DNA from 3 places in the Photobacterium sp. NCIMB 13483 genome. Region 3 is predicted to be linked to each of the others. Evidence: riboswitches for the same ligand, from Rfam matches in the RefSeq annotation. Region 3 holds a riboswitch; each other region holds the start of a gene.
The links. Region 3 has a riboswitch for lysine ahead of C9I86_RS00960 (Na+/H+ antiporter NhaC family protein). Riboswitches for the same ligand answer to the same signal wherever they lie in the genome.
Positions count from the first base shown of each region.

Region 1: linked by a shared signal. The riboswitch ahead of C9I86_RS16345 (Na+/H+ antiporter NhaC family protein) and the one ahead of C9I86_RS00960 (Na+/H+ antiporter NhaC family protein) in region 3 are both predicted to bind lysine.
Region 2: linked by a shared signal. The riboswitch ahead of lysC (lysine-sensitive aspartokinase 3) and the one ahead of C9I86_RS00960 (Na+/H+ antiporter NhaC family protein) in region 3 are both predicted to bind lysine.

Region 1 is NZ_PYLV01000025.1:6,557-13,923, forward strand. Features, by position in the region: gene ccoO (cytochrome-c oxidase, cbb3-type subunit II) at 1-140, shown strand, start outside; gene ccoP (cytochrome-c oxidase, cbb3-type subunit III) at 137-2,323, shown strand; lysine riboswitch at 2,475-2,649, shown strand; gene C9I86_RS16345 (Na+/H+ antiporter NhaC family protein) at 2,733-4,322, shown strand; gene C9I86_RS16350 (VOC family protein) at 4,421-4,861, shown strand; gene C9I86_RS16355 (Qnr family pentapeptide repeat protein) at 4,928-5,578, opposite strand; gene C9I86_RS16360 (cystatin domain-containing protein) at 5,892-6,290, opposite strand; gene C9I86_RS16365 (5-carboxymethyl-2-hydroxymuconate Delta-isomerase) at 6,382-6,723, opposite strand; gene C9I86_RS16370 (Sbal_3080 family lipoprotein) at 6,952-7,367, opposite strand, start outside.
Region 2 is NZ_PYLV01000027.1:51,497-58,863, reverse strand. Features, by position in the region: gene metH (methionine synthase) at 1-910, shown strand, start outside; gene lysC (lysine-sensitive aspartokinase 3) at 991-2,358, opposite strand; lysine riboswitch at 2,471-2,652, opposite strand; gene C9I86_RS17155 (alanine--glyoxylate aminotransferase family protein) at 2,860-3,978, shown strand; gene C9I86_RS17150 (PglL family O-oligosaccharyltransferase) at 4,036-5,781, opposite strand; gene uvrA (excinuclease ABC subunit UvrA) at 5,857-7,367, opposite strand, start outside.
Region 3 is NZ_PYLV01000001.1:198,696-206,062, forward strand. Features, by position in the region: gene minC (septum site-determining protein MinC) at 1-32, opposite strand, end outside; gene C9I86_RS00945 (YcgL domain-containing protein) at 255-527, shown strand; gene C9I86_RS00950 (lytic transglycosylase domain-containing protein) at 543-1,514, shown strand; gene C9I86_RS00955 (H-NS family nucleoid-associated regulatory protein) at 1,724-2,119, opposite strand; lysine riboswitch at 2,501-2,682, shown strand; gene C9I86_RS00960 (Na+/H+ antiporter NhaC family protein) at 2,791-4,383, shown strand; gene C9I86_RS00965 (thymidine kinase) at 4,557-5,135, shown strand; gene hisIE (bifunctional phosphoribosyl-AMP cyclohydrolase/phosphoribosyl-ATP diphosphatase HisIE) at 5,303-5,923, opposite strand; gene hisF (imidazole glycerol phosphate synthase subunit HisF) at 5,920-6,693, opposite strand; gene hisA (1-(5-phosphoribosyl)-5-[(5-phosphoribosylamino)methylideneamino]imidazole-4-carboxamide isomerase) at 6,703-7,367, opposite strand, start outside.

The DNA of each region.
Region 1 (7,367 bases), on a different contig from region 3:
AAGCATTACGCATATTAGGTGTGCCTTATAATGATAAAGAAATACAACAAGCACGCCTTGCCGTTAAAGGTCATACCAAAGCTGAGGCACTGATTGCTTATTTACAAAGTCTAGGACACGAGCAGGGAGTACAGCAATGAACACTTTCTGGAGCAATTGGGTTACATTATTGACCTTACTGTTTTTAATTTTTATGCTCATCGTCGTGGTGTATTATTGGCGAAAAAATCATACTGCAGATAAAGATAAAACAGTTGATAGTTTTGATAACATTCAAGAAAACGATGCTGCTGTTCCTAAGTTATTATTGTTCTCTTATGGCATTGCATTTCTATTCGCTGCTATATTTTTAGTGCTTTACCCTGGACTTGGTAACTGGCAAGGCTTAATGGCATGGAAATCAACCAGTGAAGCTACTCAGCCTCATGCGACTGATTTAGAAGCACAAATCATACAAGCAAAACTCAGCGACAGTTCATATCTGCAATTGAGCCAAGACGATACCATAGTAACCACGGGTAAAGCCCTGTTTCAAACCCATTGTGCCGCTTGTCATTTGAGTGAAGCGGAAGGTCAAACCCACTTTCCTAACTTAACTGATGATGTGTGGCTTTATGGCGGTACAGATAAAGATATTTATCACTCCATTACTCAAGGCCGTAATGGTGTTATGGCGGGTTGGAAAACTCTTCTATCTGCTGAAGATATCAATCATGTCGCCACTTATATTGCCTCGTTACAAGCTGATCGTATTCTTTCAGCATCAAGTTTTGCATTACAGCAAGGTAAAACTGTCTTTAATAAAAACTGTACCAGTTGTCACGGTAGTGATGCAAAAGGCAATCAATTACTAGGTGCACCCAATTTAACCGATAATATCTGGTTACATAATGGCAGTATTGAGGGCATTACGCATACCATAAACAATGGTCTTAATAATGTTATGCCAGCCTTTGCCCAGCAACTTTCTGATGCTGAAATTCAAGCATTAGGCGCCTATCTACGTCATCAAAATACTGTTCGTAAAACCGAAATTGCCCAATTAAACAAAGAGCAAATTACTCAAGGACAATATCTCGCTTACGCTGGAGACTGCGTTGCTTGTCATACTGGTGAAGGTGGCGAATTATTTGGTGGCGGATTAGGTTTTGTTACTCCATTTGGTACATTGTATTCCACTAATATTTCATCGCACCCTGAATTTGGAATTGGTGATTACACATATACTGAGTTTTATGATGCTCTGCATAAAGGTAAAGGCAAGCACGGCTATCTTTATCCTGCAATGCCCTACTCTTCTTATCAATACATCACTGATGCTGATACCAAAGCATTGTGGGTATACATGCAATCACTCGATTATGTGAATACTCGTAATTTAGATAACCAAATGATGTTTCCAAGTAATATTCGCTTAGGCTTATTAGGTTGGAATATCGCATTTCTTGATACCGACCCATTACAATATCCAGCCAACAGCACTGAAACTTGGCGTCGAGGTAAATATTTAACCATGAGCTTAGGTCACTGTTCTGAGTGCCACACACCACGAAATATTGCTCAAGCGTTAATTGCCGATAAGCTCTTTCAAGGTAATTTAATTGATGGTTGGATGGCACCTGATATTACCGCAACCGAGCTTTATCAAGATCGCTGGGATGTAAATTCACTGACTGATTTTCTTAAAACAGGCCATTCCGAAAAAGGCACCGCATTTGGTGGTATGGCGGAAGTGGTAAAAAACAGTACCCGCTATTTAACCCGTGAAGATGTCAGTGCTATTGCGGAATACCTTATTACAGGCGACAAATATAACGTAGTAGATAAATCGGTTGGTCAAATTACACCACCAGGCTTTGGTGATTTAACACCAGCACAAATAAATATTCAGAATCCTAATTTAGCTGAAGGTCCTGCCGATCAACAAACTAAAGATCAACAATTATATGGGCTGTATATTCAAACCTGTGGTGCTTGTCATGGCCCAGATGGTAAAGGTCGCGAAGGTATTGCACCAGCACTGCTTAATAATGGCATCATCATGCATAAAGATCCGTATGACACCATTGCCGTTACTATTCGAGGCTTAATGCCAAACTTCTTAGAACAAGAAATAGATTTTATGCCAATGAGTAGTTTTAACACCGTTTTAAATGATGCTGATTTGGCTCAATTAATTACATTTGTACGTCAAAAATTAGGGGGAAGAAATATCCCTGTGGCAGAAAAAGAGGTAACTAAAATTCGTCAAGATCTTATCAAAGCAGGATTTGCAGGCAATATTCATAATATGACCCAACCGATGAACGACAATCCTGAATAACGAAACAATATGCAACAATAACGAAATAAGCATGTGCTAACTGATTGAAACTATAATCAGTTAGCTGAGCTGCTGTATTTTAAACCTATTACACAATTTAGCATTATTTTTTATTGCTTGTGAGAAATATCTAGGTATAGTCAAGACTAATCCTTTGAGTAGAGGCGCGCTGCCTAAAAGTATTCGGTTGGAGGGAGATCCCCAATGAGAGCCGAAGAAAGGAGTCAGCGCCGAAGTAATTATTGAGTCATCAATAATCGCTGGTTCTGTATTTAATAAGTACAGAACTGCCATAGTTATGTTGTCTATGGAGCGCTACCCTAAGGGATAAGAAGTATTATTTCTAAAGAAATCTGTTTCTCTATCCTTTCGGTAGATCTCCACCTTATTATAGGTGTTTAAGAGATCCATGAATTTAGTTCAATATTCTGATTCATTATTATCAGTAGTTCCCGCACTACTGGCAGTTATTCTTGCAATTACTACCCGCCGCGTATTGTTATCTTTAGGCGTGGGCATTATTGCAGGATCAATCCTTCTAAATAATTTCAACCCACTCGCAGCACTACAATATCTTTTACATCAAATTCTTGGCTTAGTTTGGGCTGATGGTGCGATCAACACCAGTAACGTTAACATGTTATTATTTATGTTATTACTCGGTGGTTTGATTAGCTTAATGACCGCAACAGGCGCAACCAAGGCATTTGCTGAATGGGGTGTTCGTCGCTGTAAAGATCGTCGCAGTGCCAATATCTTAACGGGTATGATGGTATTTGCCTTCTTTATTGATGACTTCTTCCACAGCTTATCTGTTGGACCTATTTGTCGCCCCGTAACTGACCGTTTTCAAATTTCACGAGCAAAATTAGCTTACCTGTTAGATTCAACCGCAGCACCGGTATGTGTTATTACCCCTATTTCATCATGGGGTGCCTATATCATTGCGATCCTTGGTGGTATTTTGGTGACCAACGATATTACTGAAACGAGTCCGATTTCATTATTCGTACAGATGATTCCAATGAATCTATATGCTGTGTTTACCTTATTAATGGTGCTTGTGGTTATCACGTTCCAACTTGATATTGGTCCAATGCGTAAGCACGAAGAGCGCGCACGTGACGGCCAACTTTGGGATGAATCAAAAGGTCACCCAAAAGGGCTAGAAATCACCACAGAAGGTGAAGGTAATGGCACCATGATTGATATGGTCTTACCAATTCTTACTCTGACTGTTTCTAGCGTTGTGTTTATGATCATCAGTGGCGCAGAAGTTTTAGCCGCTAAAGGTCTGGCATTTAGCTTAATTGGCTCAATCGAGCATACAGATGTAGGTTCATCATTAGTGTATGCCGCATTATGTAGTCTTGTAGTATCCATTGTGTTAGCACTGCGCTTAAAGTTGCCACTAAAGACATGGTTAACAGCTGCACCTCAAGGTGTTCAAGCGATGATGCCAGCAATTATCATTCTGTTATTTGCATGGACAATTGGTACTGTTGTCAGCGATATGGAAACTGGCCAATACTTAGCATCATTAACAAAATATGGCCTACCTGTTGAGTTACTGCCTGCATTAGTGTTCTTACTTTCATGTGGTATGTCTTTTGCGACCGGCACTAGTTGGGGTACATTTGGTATCATGCTGCCATTGGCAGGTGATATGGCGATTGCAAGTGATGTTAACTTATTAATGCCTATGCTATCAGCAGTATTAGCAGGTTCTGTCTTTGGTGATCACAGTTCACCGATTTCAAGCACCAGTATTTTGTCAGCAACAGGTGCAGGCAGTCATCACATGGATCACGTTATGACGCAGTTACCTTACGCATTAACTGTCGCTTTCGGTGCTTTCCTTGGCTACCTTGCAATGGGTATAACAGGCTCAACCATTATCGGTATTGCAGTAAGTTCAGTCTGGTTCATCGGTTGTTGTGTCTACCATGTGCGCCAAGATAAGAAACAACAACTCGTTGTAGCGACGCAAACTCATTAACAACAACCGCTATTAACGATAATCCCCGTTCGTTTTCGTGCTTATTTGATTTATTCTATAGCACTAAACCGCGGGGATTTTTTTGATCAGGAGAAGTAATGGAATATTTACACACTATGGTACGTGTCAGTGATTTAGATGCCTCACTGGACTTTTACTGCAATAAATTAGGGTTAGTTGAAACAAATAGAAAAGAAAGTGAACGTGGGCGTTTTACATTAGTATTTTTAGCCGCACCCACTCAAGTACAAACGGCGGCTCAAACACAATCGCCATTATTAGAATTAACCTACAATTGGGATGCTGAAGCCTATACTGGCGGCCGTAATTTTGGTCATCTTGCATTTCGTGTTGATGATATTTATCAATTATGCCAACACTTACAAGACAGCGGCGTGACGATTAATCGCCCACCCCGTGATGGTCATATGGCTTTTGTCCGTTCGCCTGATGGTATTTCAATTGAATTACTGCAAAAAGGTGAGCCGTTATCCCCTGCTGAACCGTGGGTTTCACAAGCTAACATTGGTGAATGGTAACCATTAATCAATGCTGCCACAGGCATATCCCGTATTCCTGTGGCGATCATTGATTAGCATAACTATTTATAAAACAACGATACCTAAATTACCTAATAGTTGCTCTTGTTGCCAATCACAAATTTGAGCCCCTTCCAAAGACACTCGGCGAACATCAACATTATCAAGATCAACATGGCATAGGTTAGCTTCATTAAATATCGCTTGTTGCCATTGCTCACTTGAAAATTCACCACGGCTTAAATCAGAACCTTTAAATGACACGCCGATTAAATTAGCGCCACGCCAACGGTTTTCAAATAGCTCACATTTTTCAAGCATCACACTTTCTAAGTTGGCATAGCTCAAATCACATCCAGAAATAAATGCCGAACAAAAGAAAGAATTATGCGTAATGTAATTAGCAAAAGACGCATAATGGAAATCAGCACCTTTAAGATTACATTGGTGCAATTCAATACCAAAGCATTGTGCGTTACGAAAATTTGCCATCGCTAAATTACAACCTTTAAAACTGGCATCTTTTAATTTCGTATAAGCAAAACTGCAACCGTCAGTCTCTCCTGCTTCAATAAAGCTACAATCAATAAAACAAGCATCGGTTAAATTTGCACGTGAAAAATCACAGCGAAAAAACTGACATTGTTCAAAGGTTGCTTCACTTAAATCTTGATGGGAAAAGACTTCGCCATCGAATTGTTTTTTTGCAACATGCATCAATTATTACTCTATTAATGTCTAAAAACAGCCCTATATTAATAACAAAAAACCATTAATTACCAGTAAAAACAGTGAACTAATAAATATTTTTTTACATTAGCTTAAATAGCTAAATCTCGCGTTTTTAAGGGGTGCTAGTCATGTTATTTAAAATAAAATGCATGAACGTTTATTGTTTTTATTAACGCCTAACAAAGGCGCTATTAGGGTGTTATAAATAGACATAAAAAAACAGCCGCTGGTATTGATCAATAATCAATAGCAGCAGCTGTTTTTTCATTAGAGGTTGCGGTTAAATAATAACCACACGCTATAAATGATTAGGCACATCACAATTTGAAGCAGCGCCAACTTTCTTGTTTACTGATTCAACAGTGTAAGTGTTTTTTAAACTACGGAAAACTTTAGCGGTATAAACGTCATGATTTTCGATTGAAAATGTAACGTTGTAATTCATACCAGCAACAACTTGTTGAGTAACATGAATAACATTTTTTAACTGATGATCACCAGCAATGTCTTTTACTGCGGCTTGTGCTGCAGCCGTTACTTCAGGTGTGATTTCACCTTGTTGCCAGCCACCAGGAATTGCGTGAGTATAGTCACAGCCCGTTTGCATATTTGCCTCGTTAGTCGTTTTAACATCTTGTGCACTACACGCCACTAACGCTAATGAACCCAAAGCAACAACCAGAAGTTTCTTATTCATGACTTTTCCTATTTATAGTAGACATCTCTATAACAACATAAAAACAGTGTTCATTGCAAATAAAATTGAAAAAAAAGATTAATTTGCAACTTTATACTACATATTTCCGATAAGATTGCTGATTAATATCTTCAATCTCCACACTAATGGCAATATCAGAATGAAACATAGAAGCGACATTATGCAATATCAATTCAGATAACATATCTTTCTGCTGTTCAGAACGGTCGGGTAAAATACGTAATGTAATATGCACAAATGGCTTGGCTGTTGTTCCCGTTCGATAAATTTCATAAGGAACAAGGCGAGTTTTTATGTCTTCTTCTTCAAAAATACCTGAACTAAAAATAGAAAAATGCGCGGTAGTCATTAATTCATTTAAATCAATGTCGTTTTCTAAATCCTTGGCATATTCCACGATACAATGTGGCATATTGTTACTCCCTCTTTAGTACAGCTAATATTTTGTAACACTAGCGCTGAATAAATATCATAACCACTTAATATCGCTAATATTAGTTTACCAAATTAGATTTTAGTCACTAATGTATCAATCTGTGAGCAATGCCAAATTATCACCTTGTGAGATTACAAACGAAATCAAGAATAACAGCTAAAAATTATCTTTATTTCGACTGTAATATACGAACAAACTATAGTATTAATTTACAGTAGATGAATTCGCAGCCTTTGTTGCTTGAGCTGGCGTCATTTGACCAAATAACGTATCCATCATAAAACCAATTCGTTTGCTCGCATTACCAAATTTATTAGGGTTAGCGGTGTAAGGTACCTTAAACTTAATATCACCAACTCTTTGACCACCTTGGTATGCTTTTATCTCCGCATCTTTTAAATACAAAGCAAGATCCCAGCCCCAATGCCCTTCATATTCAATCGTTAATTTATTCAAATCATGCTTTGAATTATCAGGGGAAATAATGTACGAATAATTATTATCTTGAAGCCAAACTTTTATTGTATCGAGAAATCCAGCACGAGTATCATTATCCTGAACAATAACAACCTCTGGTTTAATATTTGTTATTGGCACAGAACTACCAGTATAACGAGGTG
Region 2 (7,367 bases), on a different contig from region 3:
TACGCCGCCGCAACCAAAACAAGCGGGTGTGCATACTTTTACCGATTTCCCGGTGGCTAAATTACGCCAATATATCGATTGGACACCCTTTTTTATGACTTGGTCATTGAGTGGTAAATATCCAACCATTTTACGCCATGAAGTTGTTGGGGTTGAAGCAACCAAGTTATTTAACGACGCTAATAAGATCCTTGATGACATTGAACGTACAGGCATGATCAAAGCTAATGGCGTGTGTGGGTTATTTCCTGCCAATAATATTGGTGATGATATTGAAGTATATACCGATGATACTCGTACTGAAGTACTAACGATATTGCATGGTTTACGCCAACAAACCAAGAAGCCCAAAGGGCCAAATTATTGTTTATCTGATTATATTGCCCCAAAAGAAAGCGGCAAAGCCGATTGGATTGGTGCTTTTGCAGTGACGGGTGGGATTGGTGAATACGATATTGCTGATCAGTTTAAAGCGCAAGGTGACGATTATAATGCGATCATGATTCAGGCGGTGGCGGATCGACTTGCAGAAGCGTTTGCTGAGTGTATGCATCAAATGGTACGTAAACAAATCTGGGGTTATGCCGCTGATGAAGATCTTAATAATGACGATTTAATTCGTGAAAAGTACCAAGGTATTCGTCCAGCTCCTGGGTATGCCGCCTGTCCTGAACATACCGAAAAAGGGGCGATTTGGCAGTTATTGGATGCAGAAGCCAATACTGGCATGGTGTTGACCGAAAGTTATGCCATGTGGCCGGGGGCTGCAGTATCTGGTTGGTATTTCTCACACCCAGATGCGCGCTACTTTGCTGTCGCACAGATCCAGCATGATCAGTTAGCAAGTTATGCTGATCGCAAAGGTTGGGATTTGATCGAAGCTGAAAAGTGGTTAGGGCCTAATTTGTAAAATAATCATTAGGTTAAAATAAAAAAGGCGCAAACATTGCGCCTTTTTTTTATCTTTTTTCTTATTTGTTCTGATAGTGATTATTCTAAAAGTTGTTGGTGCAGGGTTGTTATGACTGATTTAGCATCGGCTTCATGGACTAAAAAGCACAGATTATGCGGGCTAGCACCATAACAAATAAGGCGTAAATTATACGCATCAAGTGCGCCAAAGATATGCTTGGCTGAGCCTTTACTGTCACTCATATGATTACCAATCAACGCCACTAACGATAATCCCTGTTCAATATCAACACGGCACAATTGATTTAATTGTTCAACGGCAGCGGAAGGTAATGTTGGGGCACCACCGCCAGTATCGGTTTGATCGAGCGTTAACGAGACACTGACTTCTGAGGTGGTTATTAAATCGACCGAGATTTTATGTTCTGCCAAAATACGAAACACTTCGGCTAAAAAGCCATAAGCTTGAAACATATTAAGACTGGTGAGTGTCACCATAGTCTGATTTCCACGCAATGCTAGTGCTCTAAAGAGTGGCGCTTGATTCACGGTTTTTCTGATCCATGTTCCACCTTGTTGCGGCGCTGTTGATGAACCAATAAATACTGGAATTTGGTGGCGAATGGCTGGAACCAGTGTTGATGGATGGAGGATCTTAGCACCAAAATTGGCCATTTCAGAGGCTTCACTAAAGCTGATTTCTTTGATCGGTTTCGCTGCAGCTGTAATGCGAGGATCGGTAGTGTACATTCCCGGAACATCGGTCCAGATCTCTAGCGTGGTCGCATCAACGGCTTCTGCAATTAATGCTGCACTATAATCACTGCCACCTCGCCCTAGTGTGGTGGTATTGCCAAGCTCATCACGGCCAATAAAGCCTTGTGAAACCACAATCTGAGTATCGATAAGTGGCACTAAATGTTGTTGAGCTAATTGGCGAATAAGTTCGGGTTGCGGTAATGCTTTACCAAATTGGGTATCAGTACGCATGACATCACGAATATCAAATCGTATCGCAGCAGCATTCATTTCGACTAAAATTTGATTAAAAAGATGGGTTGATAATAGCTCGCCATGACTGACTAATTTGTCAGTAAGTTGTGATGATGATGCTATTGCTGCCTGCGCAGAGGCAGAGGCTATATCATCTAATAGTGTGTAAATAGCACCACTCACTGCGTGTGGATGCTGAAGTTGATCCAGTATCTGTTGGTGAGTCGTGGTTAATTGCTGTAAATGTTGTTGGCGTAAAGTGATATCACTAATCCCCTTGGCTAAGGCGACCAGTAAATTGGTCACGCCTGAGCAAGCACTTATTAACACTATTTTGGTGTGTGGATTGGCAATAACTATATTGGCACTGCGACACATTGCGGCATAGTTGGCGACACTGGTGCCACCAAATTTGGCCACAATCACTGGGTTGGTTGTTGCGGTCGAAAGCATGCTCATTACGGTGTTCTCCCTTATATCGTAAATACTGCAAAGTAGACTTTTGCTTCGGAAGAATTCCCGACGTCCATTGTCGAGGAGGTAATAGGCAGTAACGCTGGTGCGGCTACCCAGAAGCTCCCCATCATAGTCAACCTGACTTAGATGACAGCCTGAGAGATTCAACTCTCATAGCCGATATCATCTGCCCCAAACAGGTGATATCTCGGCGTTACTCTCCCTCACAAAATTGATTTAGGGTTGGGCCCTTCAATTTTGCTACCTAGGTAACGCACCTCTTCTGTCGTGAATAATCACTGTTGTTATTGAATAGGAAATCGCCCTTAGTTGTCAATTGTTAAATGATAATTTCTCGATAGTTAACAAAAAGTAGGTATAACTAACAGGATCTCAGGTCGTTACTTGCAGCTTTGGCATTGCTCTAATACTCTGTAATAACGATTAATCTTTCCATCACCCTATTGATAATAATCATGATTTAATGGAGTTGAATCTATGCCTATCACCAGTTTTATACCGCCTCAAAGAACACTTATGGGACCGGGGCCCTCTGATATCTATCCACAAGTATTACAAGCACTAAGCCGACCGACAATTGGTCACCTTGATCCGCTATTTATTAAAATGATGGATGAGCTTAAGCAGCTACTACAATATGCATTTCAAACGAAAAATACGTTTACGATTGCGGTGTCAGCGCCAGGTAGTGCGGGTATGGAAGCCTGTTTTGTTAATTTGGTTGAGGCGGGAGATAAGGTATTAGTTTGCCGTAATGGTGTATTTGGCGATCGTATGCGAGAGAACGTTGAACGCTGTGGCGGTATAGCCATTATGGTTGATAATGCATGGGGCGAGCCTGTATCTCCTGCTTTGGTTGAACAAGCATTACAGACCGATCCTGATATTAAAATTGTTGCTTTTGTACATGCAGAAACGTCAACTGGCGCATTATCTGATGCAAAAACCTTGGCTGAAATTGCACGAAAGTATGGCTGTTTAACCATTGTTGATGCCGTAACATCTTTAGGTGGCGTACCGTTGCTGGTGGATGAGTGGCAACTTGATGCGGTTTATTCTGGTAGTCAGAAGTGTTTATCTTGTGTACCTGGATTATCGCCACTGACGTTTTCCGAGCAAGCTATAAATAAAATTCAGCAACGTAAAACAGCAGTGCAAAGTTGGTTTTTAGATCAAAGTTTAGTGCTGGGGTATTGGAGTGGTGAAGGTAAACGTAGTTATCACCATACTGCGCCTGTTAATAGTTTATACGCTCTACATGAAGCTTTAGTGTTGTTACATAACGAAGGGTTAGAGCAAGCTTGGCAACGACATCAACGGACGCATCTTGAATTGAAAGCTGGACTTGAAGCGCTAGGGATTGAATTTGTGGTTGCAGAGGAATATAGGCTACCTCAGCTTAATACGGTTTATATTCCAGAAGGCGTCGATGATGCCGCGGTAAGATCGACTTTATTAGAGCGTTATAATTTAGAAATTGGTGCAGGATTAGGCTCGCTTGCAGGTAAAGCATGGCGGATTGGATTGATGGGTTATGCTGCGCGCAGTGAAAATGTCGCTTTGTGCCTTAAAGCCCTTGAAAGCACATTGAAATAAAGTAGTGATGAACCATCAATAGCGATAGCGTTCGCCATTGATGGTTGTTCGTCATGGTTACTTTGCTGATGACGTTGTGGTTGTTGCGGCGCTAAGTTGTGTGAGGCTTGGAAATAGTTGTTGTGCTTCTGCCGCCACTTGCTCAGCTTGAGCAGTGTTACCTTGATCGTTATATGCTAATACTAAGTTCTGATATAACGCTGGTCGTGGCCAAGTGAGGGCTTTTTGATTAGCCCAAATAATATAATCTGTCACCAATTGGGGTTTATTGGTGGCGATTCCAACTTGTAATTGAGTGTGGTGTAAATCCCACTCAAAGCGATCTTGCCATGCCCATGGATTATTCACTTTGACTAAATAATTGATATCAACTGGACGTGTTGTTTCAAACTTAGTCAGTAACCATCCTGAATATAAGGTGGTGATCATAAAACTGGTTACCATTATCGGTATTGTGATGGCACTGACTTTAAGAGCAAGTACATATTGAGTTTGATAGCGATGGTATTTGGTGGTGAGATTATCGACCCAGAAGATCAAAATAATAAACATGATCCAATGGGCAAGTGAGTGATAAAACGGATATTCCAGTTGCGTATGTAATACGATTGGGAAAAATAAGCCAACTAACGCTAACTGAGTACCATTTGGGGCTTTCTTGATGCTAATCATGACCGCTAATGCTGCAATGATTAACCCCAGCAACGGTACAATTCCACCTTCTACAGCCCAAAAAAGTAATTCATTATGCGGGTGATCTAAGCTTGGTACCCCCGCAGCTTGATGCGCTGGATCTCGCTGATGCCATAATGCGGTTTGGGTGATGTAGGTGACTTCAAATTTACCATAGCCATAACCTGTTAGGGGCTTAGTGGTAAACATCTCATAGGCTTGTGGCATGATGGTTGCGCGCTGGCTTTCTAATGTTACTCGTGCTTGTTGTGCAAAAGAGCTGTCGGTAACGGTACTAAATTGCCATGCTAATGCCATGCCTAATAATAACATTAAGCCCCACATACGCTGTTGATATTTTGCCGCAAAGCGAAACAAATAAGGCAGCATTAATAATGAACCAATGCTTGCACCCAACCAACCTGTACGTGAGTTTAGTACCACCAGTAGTGGAATCGTTACGACAGGAACAGCGAGTAAGATAAGGTGTTGCCAGGCCCATTTACCTCGATAGCGGGGTAAGCGTGCTAATAGATAAGCGGCAATAACAAGTCCCGTGGCTAAGAAACTCGCCATCACATTGGGTTGTTGGAAGATACCGTAAGGGCGGTTAGCAATAACGTCATAACCAAAACGGTTGTGGGTTGATAGTCCTAAAAATTGATACCAACCAAAGGCAGCTTCGAGCAATACCGCAATAGTAATAAACCATAATAGTCGTTGGCGTTGATTATGAGTAAAAACAAACTGCTGTAAGCTAACAAAAAATAAAAAACCAGCCCAGAGGGTGAGTAAGCGGTTTGAAGTGCCAAAGCCATCGGCATTAGCATAAAAAACGGGAAGTGACAGAAGTAGACAGCTACCAAATAAAATTAACGTCATACGAGAGTAACGCCAAATTTTTTGACGACAAATTTCTAATAAACCGCAACTAATGGCAAAGCTAAATGGAATCCATGCACTGGCATTAAAAGATAGCTCAAGTCCTGAACCGCCAGGGTTGTGCTGAAAGTAGTGCATTGCAACGATAAAAAATATACCAACGCTGGCTAAGAATAATCGCACTAAAGATAAAGGCTTAGAAATCCGTTTCTGTTCTAATTTCGTACCTTGAAGTTGTAACACTGTCATGGTGAGTCCTGAGTAAAAAAACAAACAGGCTGACTATTGCCAACCTGTTTGATAGGGCTTAATTACACTTTACAATTAGATGTTAAGTAGAGGCTTAAGAAACCTCGCAGTATGGGATCCAGCAACAAGTGCAACTTGTTCGGGAGTACCTGTTGCAATAATTTCACCACCGCCATTACCGCCTTCGGGACCGAGATCTATGACCCAATCAGCGGTTTTTATTACATCGAGATTATGTTCGATAACAACGATGGTATTGCCACGATCACGTAGCTTGTGTAGCACTGTTAATAACTGTTGAATATCGTGGAAGTGTAAGCCTGTTGTGGGTTCATCTAAAATATAGAGGGTTTTACCTGTATCACGTTTAGATAATTCTTTGGCTAGTTTAACCCGCTGTGCTTCACCACCTGATAAGGTTGTTGCTGCTTGTCCGAGACGAATATACGATAAGCCGACATCGATTAATGTCTTCAATTTTCGTGCAATTGCTGGAACGGGTTCAAAGAACTGATGTGCATCTTCAACGGTGAGCTGTAAAACTTCATCAATACTTTTGCCTTTATAGCGTACTTCTAGCGTTTCACGATTATAGCGTTTACCTTTACACGCATCGCATGGGACATAAACGTCAGGTAAAAAGTGCATTTCAACTTTGATAACACCATCACCTTGGCACGCTTCGCAGCGCCCACCGCGAACATTAAAGCTAAATCTACCGGGTTTATAACCTCGAGAGCGGGATTCTTGAGTACCAGCAAATAACTCACGAATAGAGGTGAAAATACCCGTATAAGTCGCTGGATTTGAACGAGGTGTACGGCCTATCGGGCTTTGATCAATATCGATCACTTTATCAAAATGTTCTAGATCTTGAATTTCTTTATAGGGAGCCGGTGTGCCTGTTGTGGCACCATTGAGTCGCTGGTGGGCGATCTTAAAGAAAGTATCATTGATCAAGGTTGATTTACCTGATCCCGAAACACCTGTAATGCAGGTTAGTAATCCAACTGGAATTTCGACGTTAACATCTTTAAGATTATTACCGCTGGCCCCTAAAAGCTTGACTGTTTTCGCGGGATCAAATGGTACTCGTTGTGCTGGAATTGCAATTGATTTTTTACCGCTAAGATATTGTCCTGTTAATGATTTTTTGGACTTTAATATATCTTTAACACTACCTTCGGCAATAATTTCGCCGCCATGAACACCGGCACCTGGACCGATATCAATCACATAATCAGCCGCTCGAATAGCGTCTTCATCGTGCTCAACCACAATCACGGTATTACCAAGATCACGTAGATGAATTAGGGTTTTTAATAACCGTTCATTATCACGCTGGTGGAGACCAATTGAGGGTTCATCCAAGACATACATCACGCCCATTAAACCCGCACCAATTTGGCTTGCGAGTCGAATACGCTGAGCTTCACCCCCTGAAAGGGTATCAGCACTGCGAGATAAACTGAGGTATTTGAGACCTACATTGATTAAGAAACTTAAACGTTCATTGATTTCTTTGAGAATTTTAGCAGCAATCTGAGCCCGTTGGCCTGTTAATGTTAAGCTATCAAAGAAAGCGG
Region 3 (7,367 bases):
GAGCTCCCTTTTAGTTCAGCTATCTTGGTCATAGGTATATTATGGCTAAGATTTTAAATTAACCATTTAGTTCATTATCACAAAGGTACTAGCATGGTATATTTACTCGCGGTTAGGGGCAAGCTATCCTTGCGCTGACGTTGGTTTTTCAGACAAACTTCTCACACAATTAACTTAAAACTGAGTCAATAGTGAATGATTGCTCGTAATCTTGTGCTGAAATGTATGGCGCATAAATGAAATAGGCTAATTATATGTTGTGTTCAATCTACAAAAGTTTAAAAAAAGACAATACTTATCTCTACATTAATAAAAAAGATGATTTTGCGGACGTGCCCGCACAATTAATGTCGACCTTTGGCAAACCTCAATTTGTTATGGTAATCAAGCTAGAAGGTAGAACGTTGGCACTGGCTGATGTTGAGAAAGTAAAAGAAGCATTGGGTACTGTCGGTTTTTATTTACAGGTACCACCACCAGTGACTAATTTATTAGAACAATATAAGGCTGATAAAGCCGCTAAATAATAAAATAAGGCTATTATGTATAAGCGTTTGATATCGATTTTTGTTGCCCTTGGGGTTGGAATGTCCTCTTCTGCATTTGCTAATGAAGAAGGATTTGATGCCTATGTGGATAAATTAAAAGTAGAAGCGCGTGAAAAAGGTATTTCTGAACCGATAATCGGTGCCGCATTTAACGGTATTAAATATACAGCGCATGCTGTTAAAGCTGATAATAATCAACCTGAAAAGAAACTGTTATTAGAGCAATATATTACTCGTGCAGTGCCTGACTGGAAAGTAAAGCAAGCGAATCGTCTCTATCAACAAAATAAAGAAGCGTTAGAACGTATTGGTAAACAATATGGTGTTCAACCGCGGTTTATTGTCGCTTTATGGGGCGTAGAAAGTAATTTTGGCAAGATTCAAGGTAATTACAATGTTGTTGAAGCATTAGCAACATTGGCTTATGACGGTCGTCGTGAAGCTCTATTTCGTAAACAAGTCATGGCTGCATTAGAAATATTACAAGATGGTCATATTACGATTGATGATATGAAGGGATCTTGGGCTGGTGCGATGGGTCAGTGCCAATTTATGCCAACCTCTTATCTTACTTATGCTGTTGATGGTAACGGCGACGGTAAAGCGGATATTTGGAATACAAAAGCGGATGTTTTTGCCTCAGCGGCTAATTATTTAAAACTTTCTGGCTGGAATAGTGAATATACGTGGGGACGTCCAGTTAAGTTGTCACAAGTATTAGCTGAGAGTTATGAAGGTACGGAAACAGAAAAAGGAAAGACACTGGCAGAATGGAAAAAATTAGGTGTGATGAATAGCAGTCATGGTGCATTACCTGCTGCTGATATTCAAGCATGGTTAATTCAGCCTGATGGCGGTGAAGGTAAGTCCTATCTAATATATGAAAACTATCGAACATTACTTAAATGGAATCGTTCGCATTATTTTGCTTTAGCAGTAAGTGCATTAGCTGATCGTATTCAATAACACAGTTATTATTAGATCTGTATACAAGTTTAATGAGTGATAAAAAAGCTAGGCATTAATGTCTGGCTTTTTTGTTATTTATGATTGTCACTAATATATATTGTTTTATTCTTGCTAGCGATATTTATAAGCGAAATAATAATCGTAATATTGATAGCAGATATAAAAAAAGCCTAAACAAGTTAGGCTTCTTTATTTAAAATCTTAGATTAGATTTCAAACTCATCAAGAGATTGACCATCATCTAATGCTTTCTTTAGCGCGCTAGGCGTACGGCCTTGGCCTGTCCATGTCTTTTCATCGCCATTTTCATCGATGAATTTATATTTAGCTGGACGAGTTGCACGTTTAGTTTTTGGTGCTTTTGCTAAACTTGCTAGTAATTCTTCTGGGTCAATACCGTCGGCTAATAGCATTTCACGATATTGAGCTAGTTTTTCATTACGCTCATTTTCTTTAGCTTGTTCTTCAGCTTCAGCTTCTGAACGTTCAGTAACAACTGTTGTTAGTTTATCTAACGCTTCTTCAAGTTGCTCTAGTGTATATTCGCGCGAAAGTGCGCGTAGGCTTCGAAGGTTTAAAAGCGCTTTCATTGCATCAGACATTTTATATTTCCTGTTATTTTTAATTAACTGTAAATAATAATAGCAGCATTAAAACATTTTTTGCAATAGTAATACTTTTATACATTACGTGTAAAACATTTTAATCATTTCTTTATTTAAAAAATAGTTATGTTCGGTATATGACACTATTTATAAAATATTTCTTCATTAAAAGTATAAATATGAGCCAAACAGTTTTAGTTATTGTTGTTGCTCTTTATATGTTAAATGATAATAAAATTAAAAATGGTATACCGCTTCGTTATTGCTGAACCTTTATAGTTGTTGCTAATCCATTTGTGATATCTATTGTTAATAATTTTAACTTACAGTGTTGCAAAGTTGAATCGTTTACGTAGAATGTTTCATTACATCTTTAATGATAAGGGTAGAGGTGCATTGTTTATTAGTAACTAATATGAGGGTGATACCTATGACTATTAGTGAAAGGGGTCAATGCCGAAGTAAGAAGCATATATCAAATACTCTTACTGGGGTTACATTGAATAAGTGTAATACTGCCATAGTAGATAAAGATATAACTATGGAGCGCTACTGTAGAGGCTGGGAAGGCTAACCTTCTTTCTATATACTCAATTTAATATGCCATCATGGTTATATCTAGCAGTAGATCTTCTAACCAGAATTGGTTGTCGTAGAGATTATAAACTTTGATAGATTATTCCCACTCCTTAACATCCATTATTCCGCCATTAGTCGCGCTTGGCTTGGCGATTCTTACGCGTAGAGTTCTATTGTCTTTAGGTACAGGTGTTGTGCTTGGAGCATTATTTCTTAATGATTTTTCTTTCGCTAATACAGCGTCCTATCTTGTTACATCAATCAAAGGGTTATTCATTGCAGAGGATGGCATAAATACTTGGAATATGAGTATTGTGCTGTTTTTAATATTGCTCGGGATGACCACTGCGTTATTAACTTTGTCTGGGGGGACTCGTGCTTTTGCTGAGTGGGCACAGACAAAAATTAAAACCAAACGTGGGGCAAAACTTTTGGCCGCTTTTTTAGGGGTATTCATTTTTGTCGACGACTATTTTAATAGCCTTGCGGTTGGTTCTATTGCCCGTCCTGTAACTGATCGTTTTCAAGTTTCACGTTCAAAGCTTGCTTATATTCTTGATTCAACGGCAGCACCTATGTGTGTATTAATGCCAGCATCAAGTTGGGGAGCTTACATTATTACGCTTATCGGCGGAATATTAGTGACTCACGGCGTTACTGAATATACGCCATTAAGTGCCTTTATGACGTTAGCTCCAATGAATTTTTATGCTATTTTTGCATTAGCAATGGTGTTTGTGGTGTCATGGTTCCAGTGGGATATTGGACCCATGAGAAAACATGAAAGAGCGGCTTGTCATGGTCGTGGAACTGATGTCGGCGGTGATGTTGATGATCAGGCGAAAGACTTAACAGAAGAGCTCGATATCAAAGAGAGTTTGCAAGGACGAGTTGGTGATTTAGTGTGGCCAATTATTATTCTTATTATTGCTACGTTCTTTTTTATGGTATTTACGGGCTATCAAGTTCTTGTTACAGAAGGTAAGCCATTTTCATTATTAGGCGCTTTTGAAAATACCAATGTTGGCCAAGCATTATGTCTTGGTGGTAGCTTTGGTTTAATTGCCGCGATTATTCCTGTGTTTCGTCAACGTATTGCAGCAAAAGAGATCAGTAACACGCTTTGGGTTGGCGCAAAATCAATGTTTGGTGCAATTTTAATTCTATTGTTTGCATGGAGTATTGGTGGCGTTATTGGTGATATGAAAACGGGACAATATTTATCTACCCTTGTTCAAGGTAATATTAATCCAGCATTACTACCAATGATCCTGTTTTTATTATCAGGCATTATGGCATTCTCAACCGGCACCTCATGGGGAACATTTGGCATAATGTTACCTATTGCTGGTGATCTCGCTGGGGCGACTGAAATTAGTTTAATGTTACCTATGCTTGCGAGTGTGCTTGCAGGTTCGGTGTTTGGTGATCACTGTTCTCCAATATCTGATACGACGATATTGTCATCGACAGGTGCTCGTTGTCATCATATAGATCATGTAGCGACCCAATTACCTTATGCATTATCTGTGGCCGTTATTTCTGCGATTGGATTCTTAACCTTAGGGATTACAGATTCATTAGCATTAGCATTTTTAGTGGCAACTGTTGCATTTATATTAATGTGTTTCCTTTTATCATGGTTGTCGAGCCGACCATTAAAAGGGGCGGCATTGCGTTAATAGTAAACGTTATTAAAATAACCCAATGGGCGTAAATTGAACCAGTTGATGATGATCAACTGGTTTTTTTATAGTAACAATAACAGTTGTTGACCTAGGTACTTTCCATTACCAGTAATTTTATGTAGCATCTGCGCGATTTTTAAATGTAATTCGTATGACTAGGAAAGCTAATGGCCCAGATGTATTTCTATTACTCAGCAATGAACGCTGGGAAATCGACCACATTATTACAATCATCATTTAACTACCGTGAGCGCGGCATGACGCCAATTATTTTTACGGCGGCGATTGATGATCGTTTTGGTAAAGGTAAAGTTAGCTCTCGCATTGGTTTACAAGAAGATGCTGAATTATTTAATTCAAAAGATGATTTGTACCAGATATTAATCAACTTTTCGAATGCAGGAAAAATTGATTGTGTGCTAATTGATGAATGCCAATTTTTAACCAAAGAGCAAGTTTATCAATTAACTGAAGTTGTCGATAAATTAGATATTCCAGTGTTATGTTATGGATTACGTACTGATTTTCTTGGCGAGTTATTTGAAGGTAGTCGTTATTTATTATCTTGGGCTGATAAATTAGTTGAGCTAAAAACAATTTGTCACTGTGGTCGTAAAGCAAATATGGTTATTCGTCAAGATGAAGCGGGTAATGCTATTGCTGATGGTAATCAGGTTGAGATTGGTGGTAATGATCTTTACCTCTCAGTGTGCCGCGCGCATTATAAAGAAGCACTGGGGCGATAATACGCATTTAAATGAATAAAAAAGGAAGCATAGCTTCCTTTTTTTATGCGGCAATAACAATTTCGTTGCGTAATAAAATAAGTAACATCAGAATAACAGGTGTTGTTTGAATCTTATTGTATGATTTATGAGATTATTACGTATTGCATATTAATGACGATTACTCATTATTGTTGGTGACGTTGTTTAAGTTTATTGATGACATCTTCCAGAGCAAGATTCTGATCTTGTAATAGAACCAATAAGTGGTAAATAAGATCAGCTGATTCACAGACTAATTCCGCTTTATCACCCGACGTTGCCGCAAGCGCGACTTCAACCCCTTCTTCGCCCACTTTCTGCGATATACGTTTGGTACCACGGTTATAGAGGCTCGCGGTGTAAGATGAGTCGGGATCTGCACCTTTACGATCAGCCAGTACTTGTTCAAGTTGATGAAGGAACACCAGTGCCGGTTGAGTATTAGTCGTGTCATCATTACCAAAACAACTAGTGGTGTTTAAATGACAAGTTGGGCCAATTGGATCGACTTGAATTAATAACGTATCTTGATCGCAATCGAGCTGAATACTTTTTAGGTGTAATACGTTGCCTGATGTTTCCCCTTTGGTCCATAAGCGATTTTTAGTGCGTGACCAAAAAGTGACTTGTTTAGTGGCTAATGTTTTAGCTAACGCTTCATCATTCATGTAGCCCAGCATTAATACTTGGCCACTGTTGTTATCTTGAATAATAGCAGGGATCAATCCGGCTACTTTTTCCCAATCAATAGATGTTGTTAAACTCATAGTCGAATCTCCAGCTGTTGTTGTTTTAGATAGTGCTTTAACTCACCAATATTAATGATTTGTTTATGAAATACTGATGCCGCCAGTGCGCCATCAACATTGGCGAGTTGAAATGCATCATGAAAGTGTGACATTTCACCCGCGCCACCAGAAGCAATTAAAGGCACGTTACAGACACTGCGTACCATATTGAGTTGATCTAAGTCGTAACCGTTACGCACGCCGTCTTGGTTCATCATATTTAATACGATTTCACCTGCGCCACGACGTTGGACTTCTTCAACCCAATCACGTGTTTGCCATTGAGTGGCTTTGGTACGGCTTTCATCTCCCGTAAATTGATAGACCTGATATTGACCCGTTTCAGCATCAAAATAGGAATCAATACCGACAACAATACATTGCACACCGAACTTATTCGCTAGTGTGGTGATTAATGACGGATCAGCCAATGCTGGTGAATTGATAGAAACTTTATCGGCACCAAATTGAAGAATACGGCTTGCGTCTTCAGCTGATTTGATGCCACCTGCGACACAGAATGGAATATCAATCACTTCTGCAACGCGAGATACCCAGCTTTTATCAACGACTCGGCCATCGCTTGAGGCGGTAATATCATAGAAAACCAGTTCATCTGCACCTTCTTCAGCGTAACGTTTTGCCAGTGGTACGATGTCGCCAATGATTTCGTGATTACGAAATTGGACGCCTTTTACAACCTGACCATCACGGACATCTAAACAAGGAATAATACGTTTAGCTAACATGTGTTCTCCTTAGCTATTCCAACACGTAAACGCTTGTTCAGCGCTAAATTTACCGTCAAGCAGAGCTCGACCCACAATGACGCCAGCCACGCCTGAACCTTTTAATGCTGTAATATCATCAAGTGAGCCAATGCCGCCCGATGATTGAAATTGGACTTGTGGATATTGACGGCATAAATCAACATACAATTCGACGTTTGAACCTGTGAGTGTGCCATCGCGTGAAATATCAGTACACAAGACGTGTTTTAATCCTACTTTTAGAAAGTCTTCAAGTAGCGTTTCAATGGTGACACCTGAGTCTTCTTGCCAGCCTGATACCGCTACAATACGGTTGCCGTTGTTATCAATATTAATATCAAGGGCTAATACAATATGCTCTGTACCGTATTTTTCGATCCAACCTTTAACCCTTTCTGGTTGTTTAACGGCAGTTGAGCCAATAACTACCCGTTGTGCGCCAGCATGGAGTAAATCACTGACATCTTGTTCGCAGCGTACTCCGCCACCAATTTGAATATTAGCTGGCGTACTTGCCAGTAATTGACGAATAAGCGTCAGTTGGCGTGCTTGAGTATTTTTAGCACCAGTTAAATCAACCAAGTGCAGCCAGTTAGCCCCCGCTTGGTGATAAACGGCAAATTGTTCTGTTGGGTTCACATTATATTCAGTCA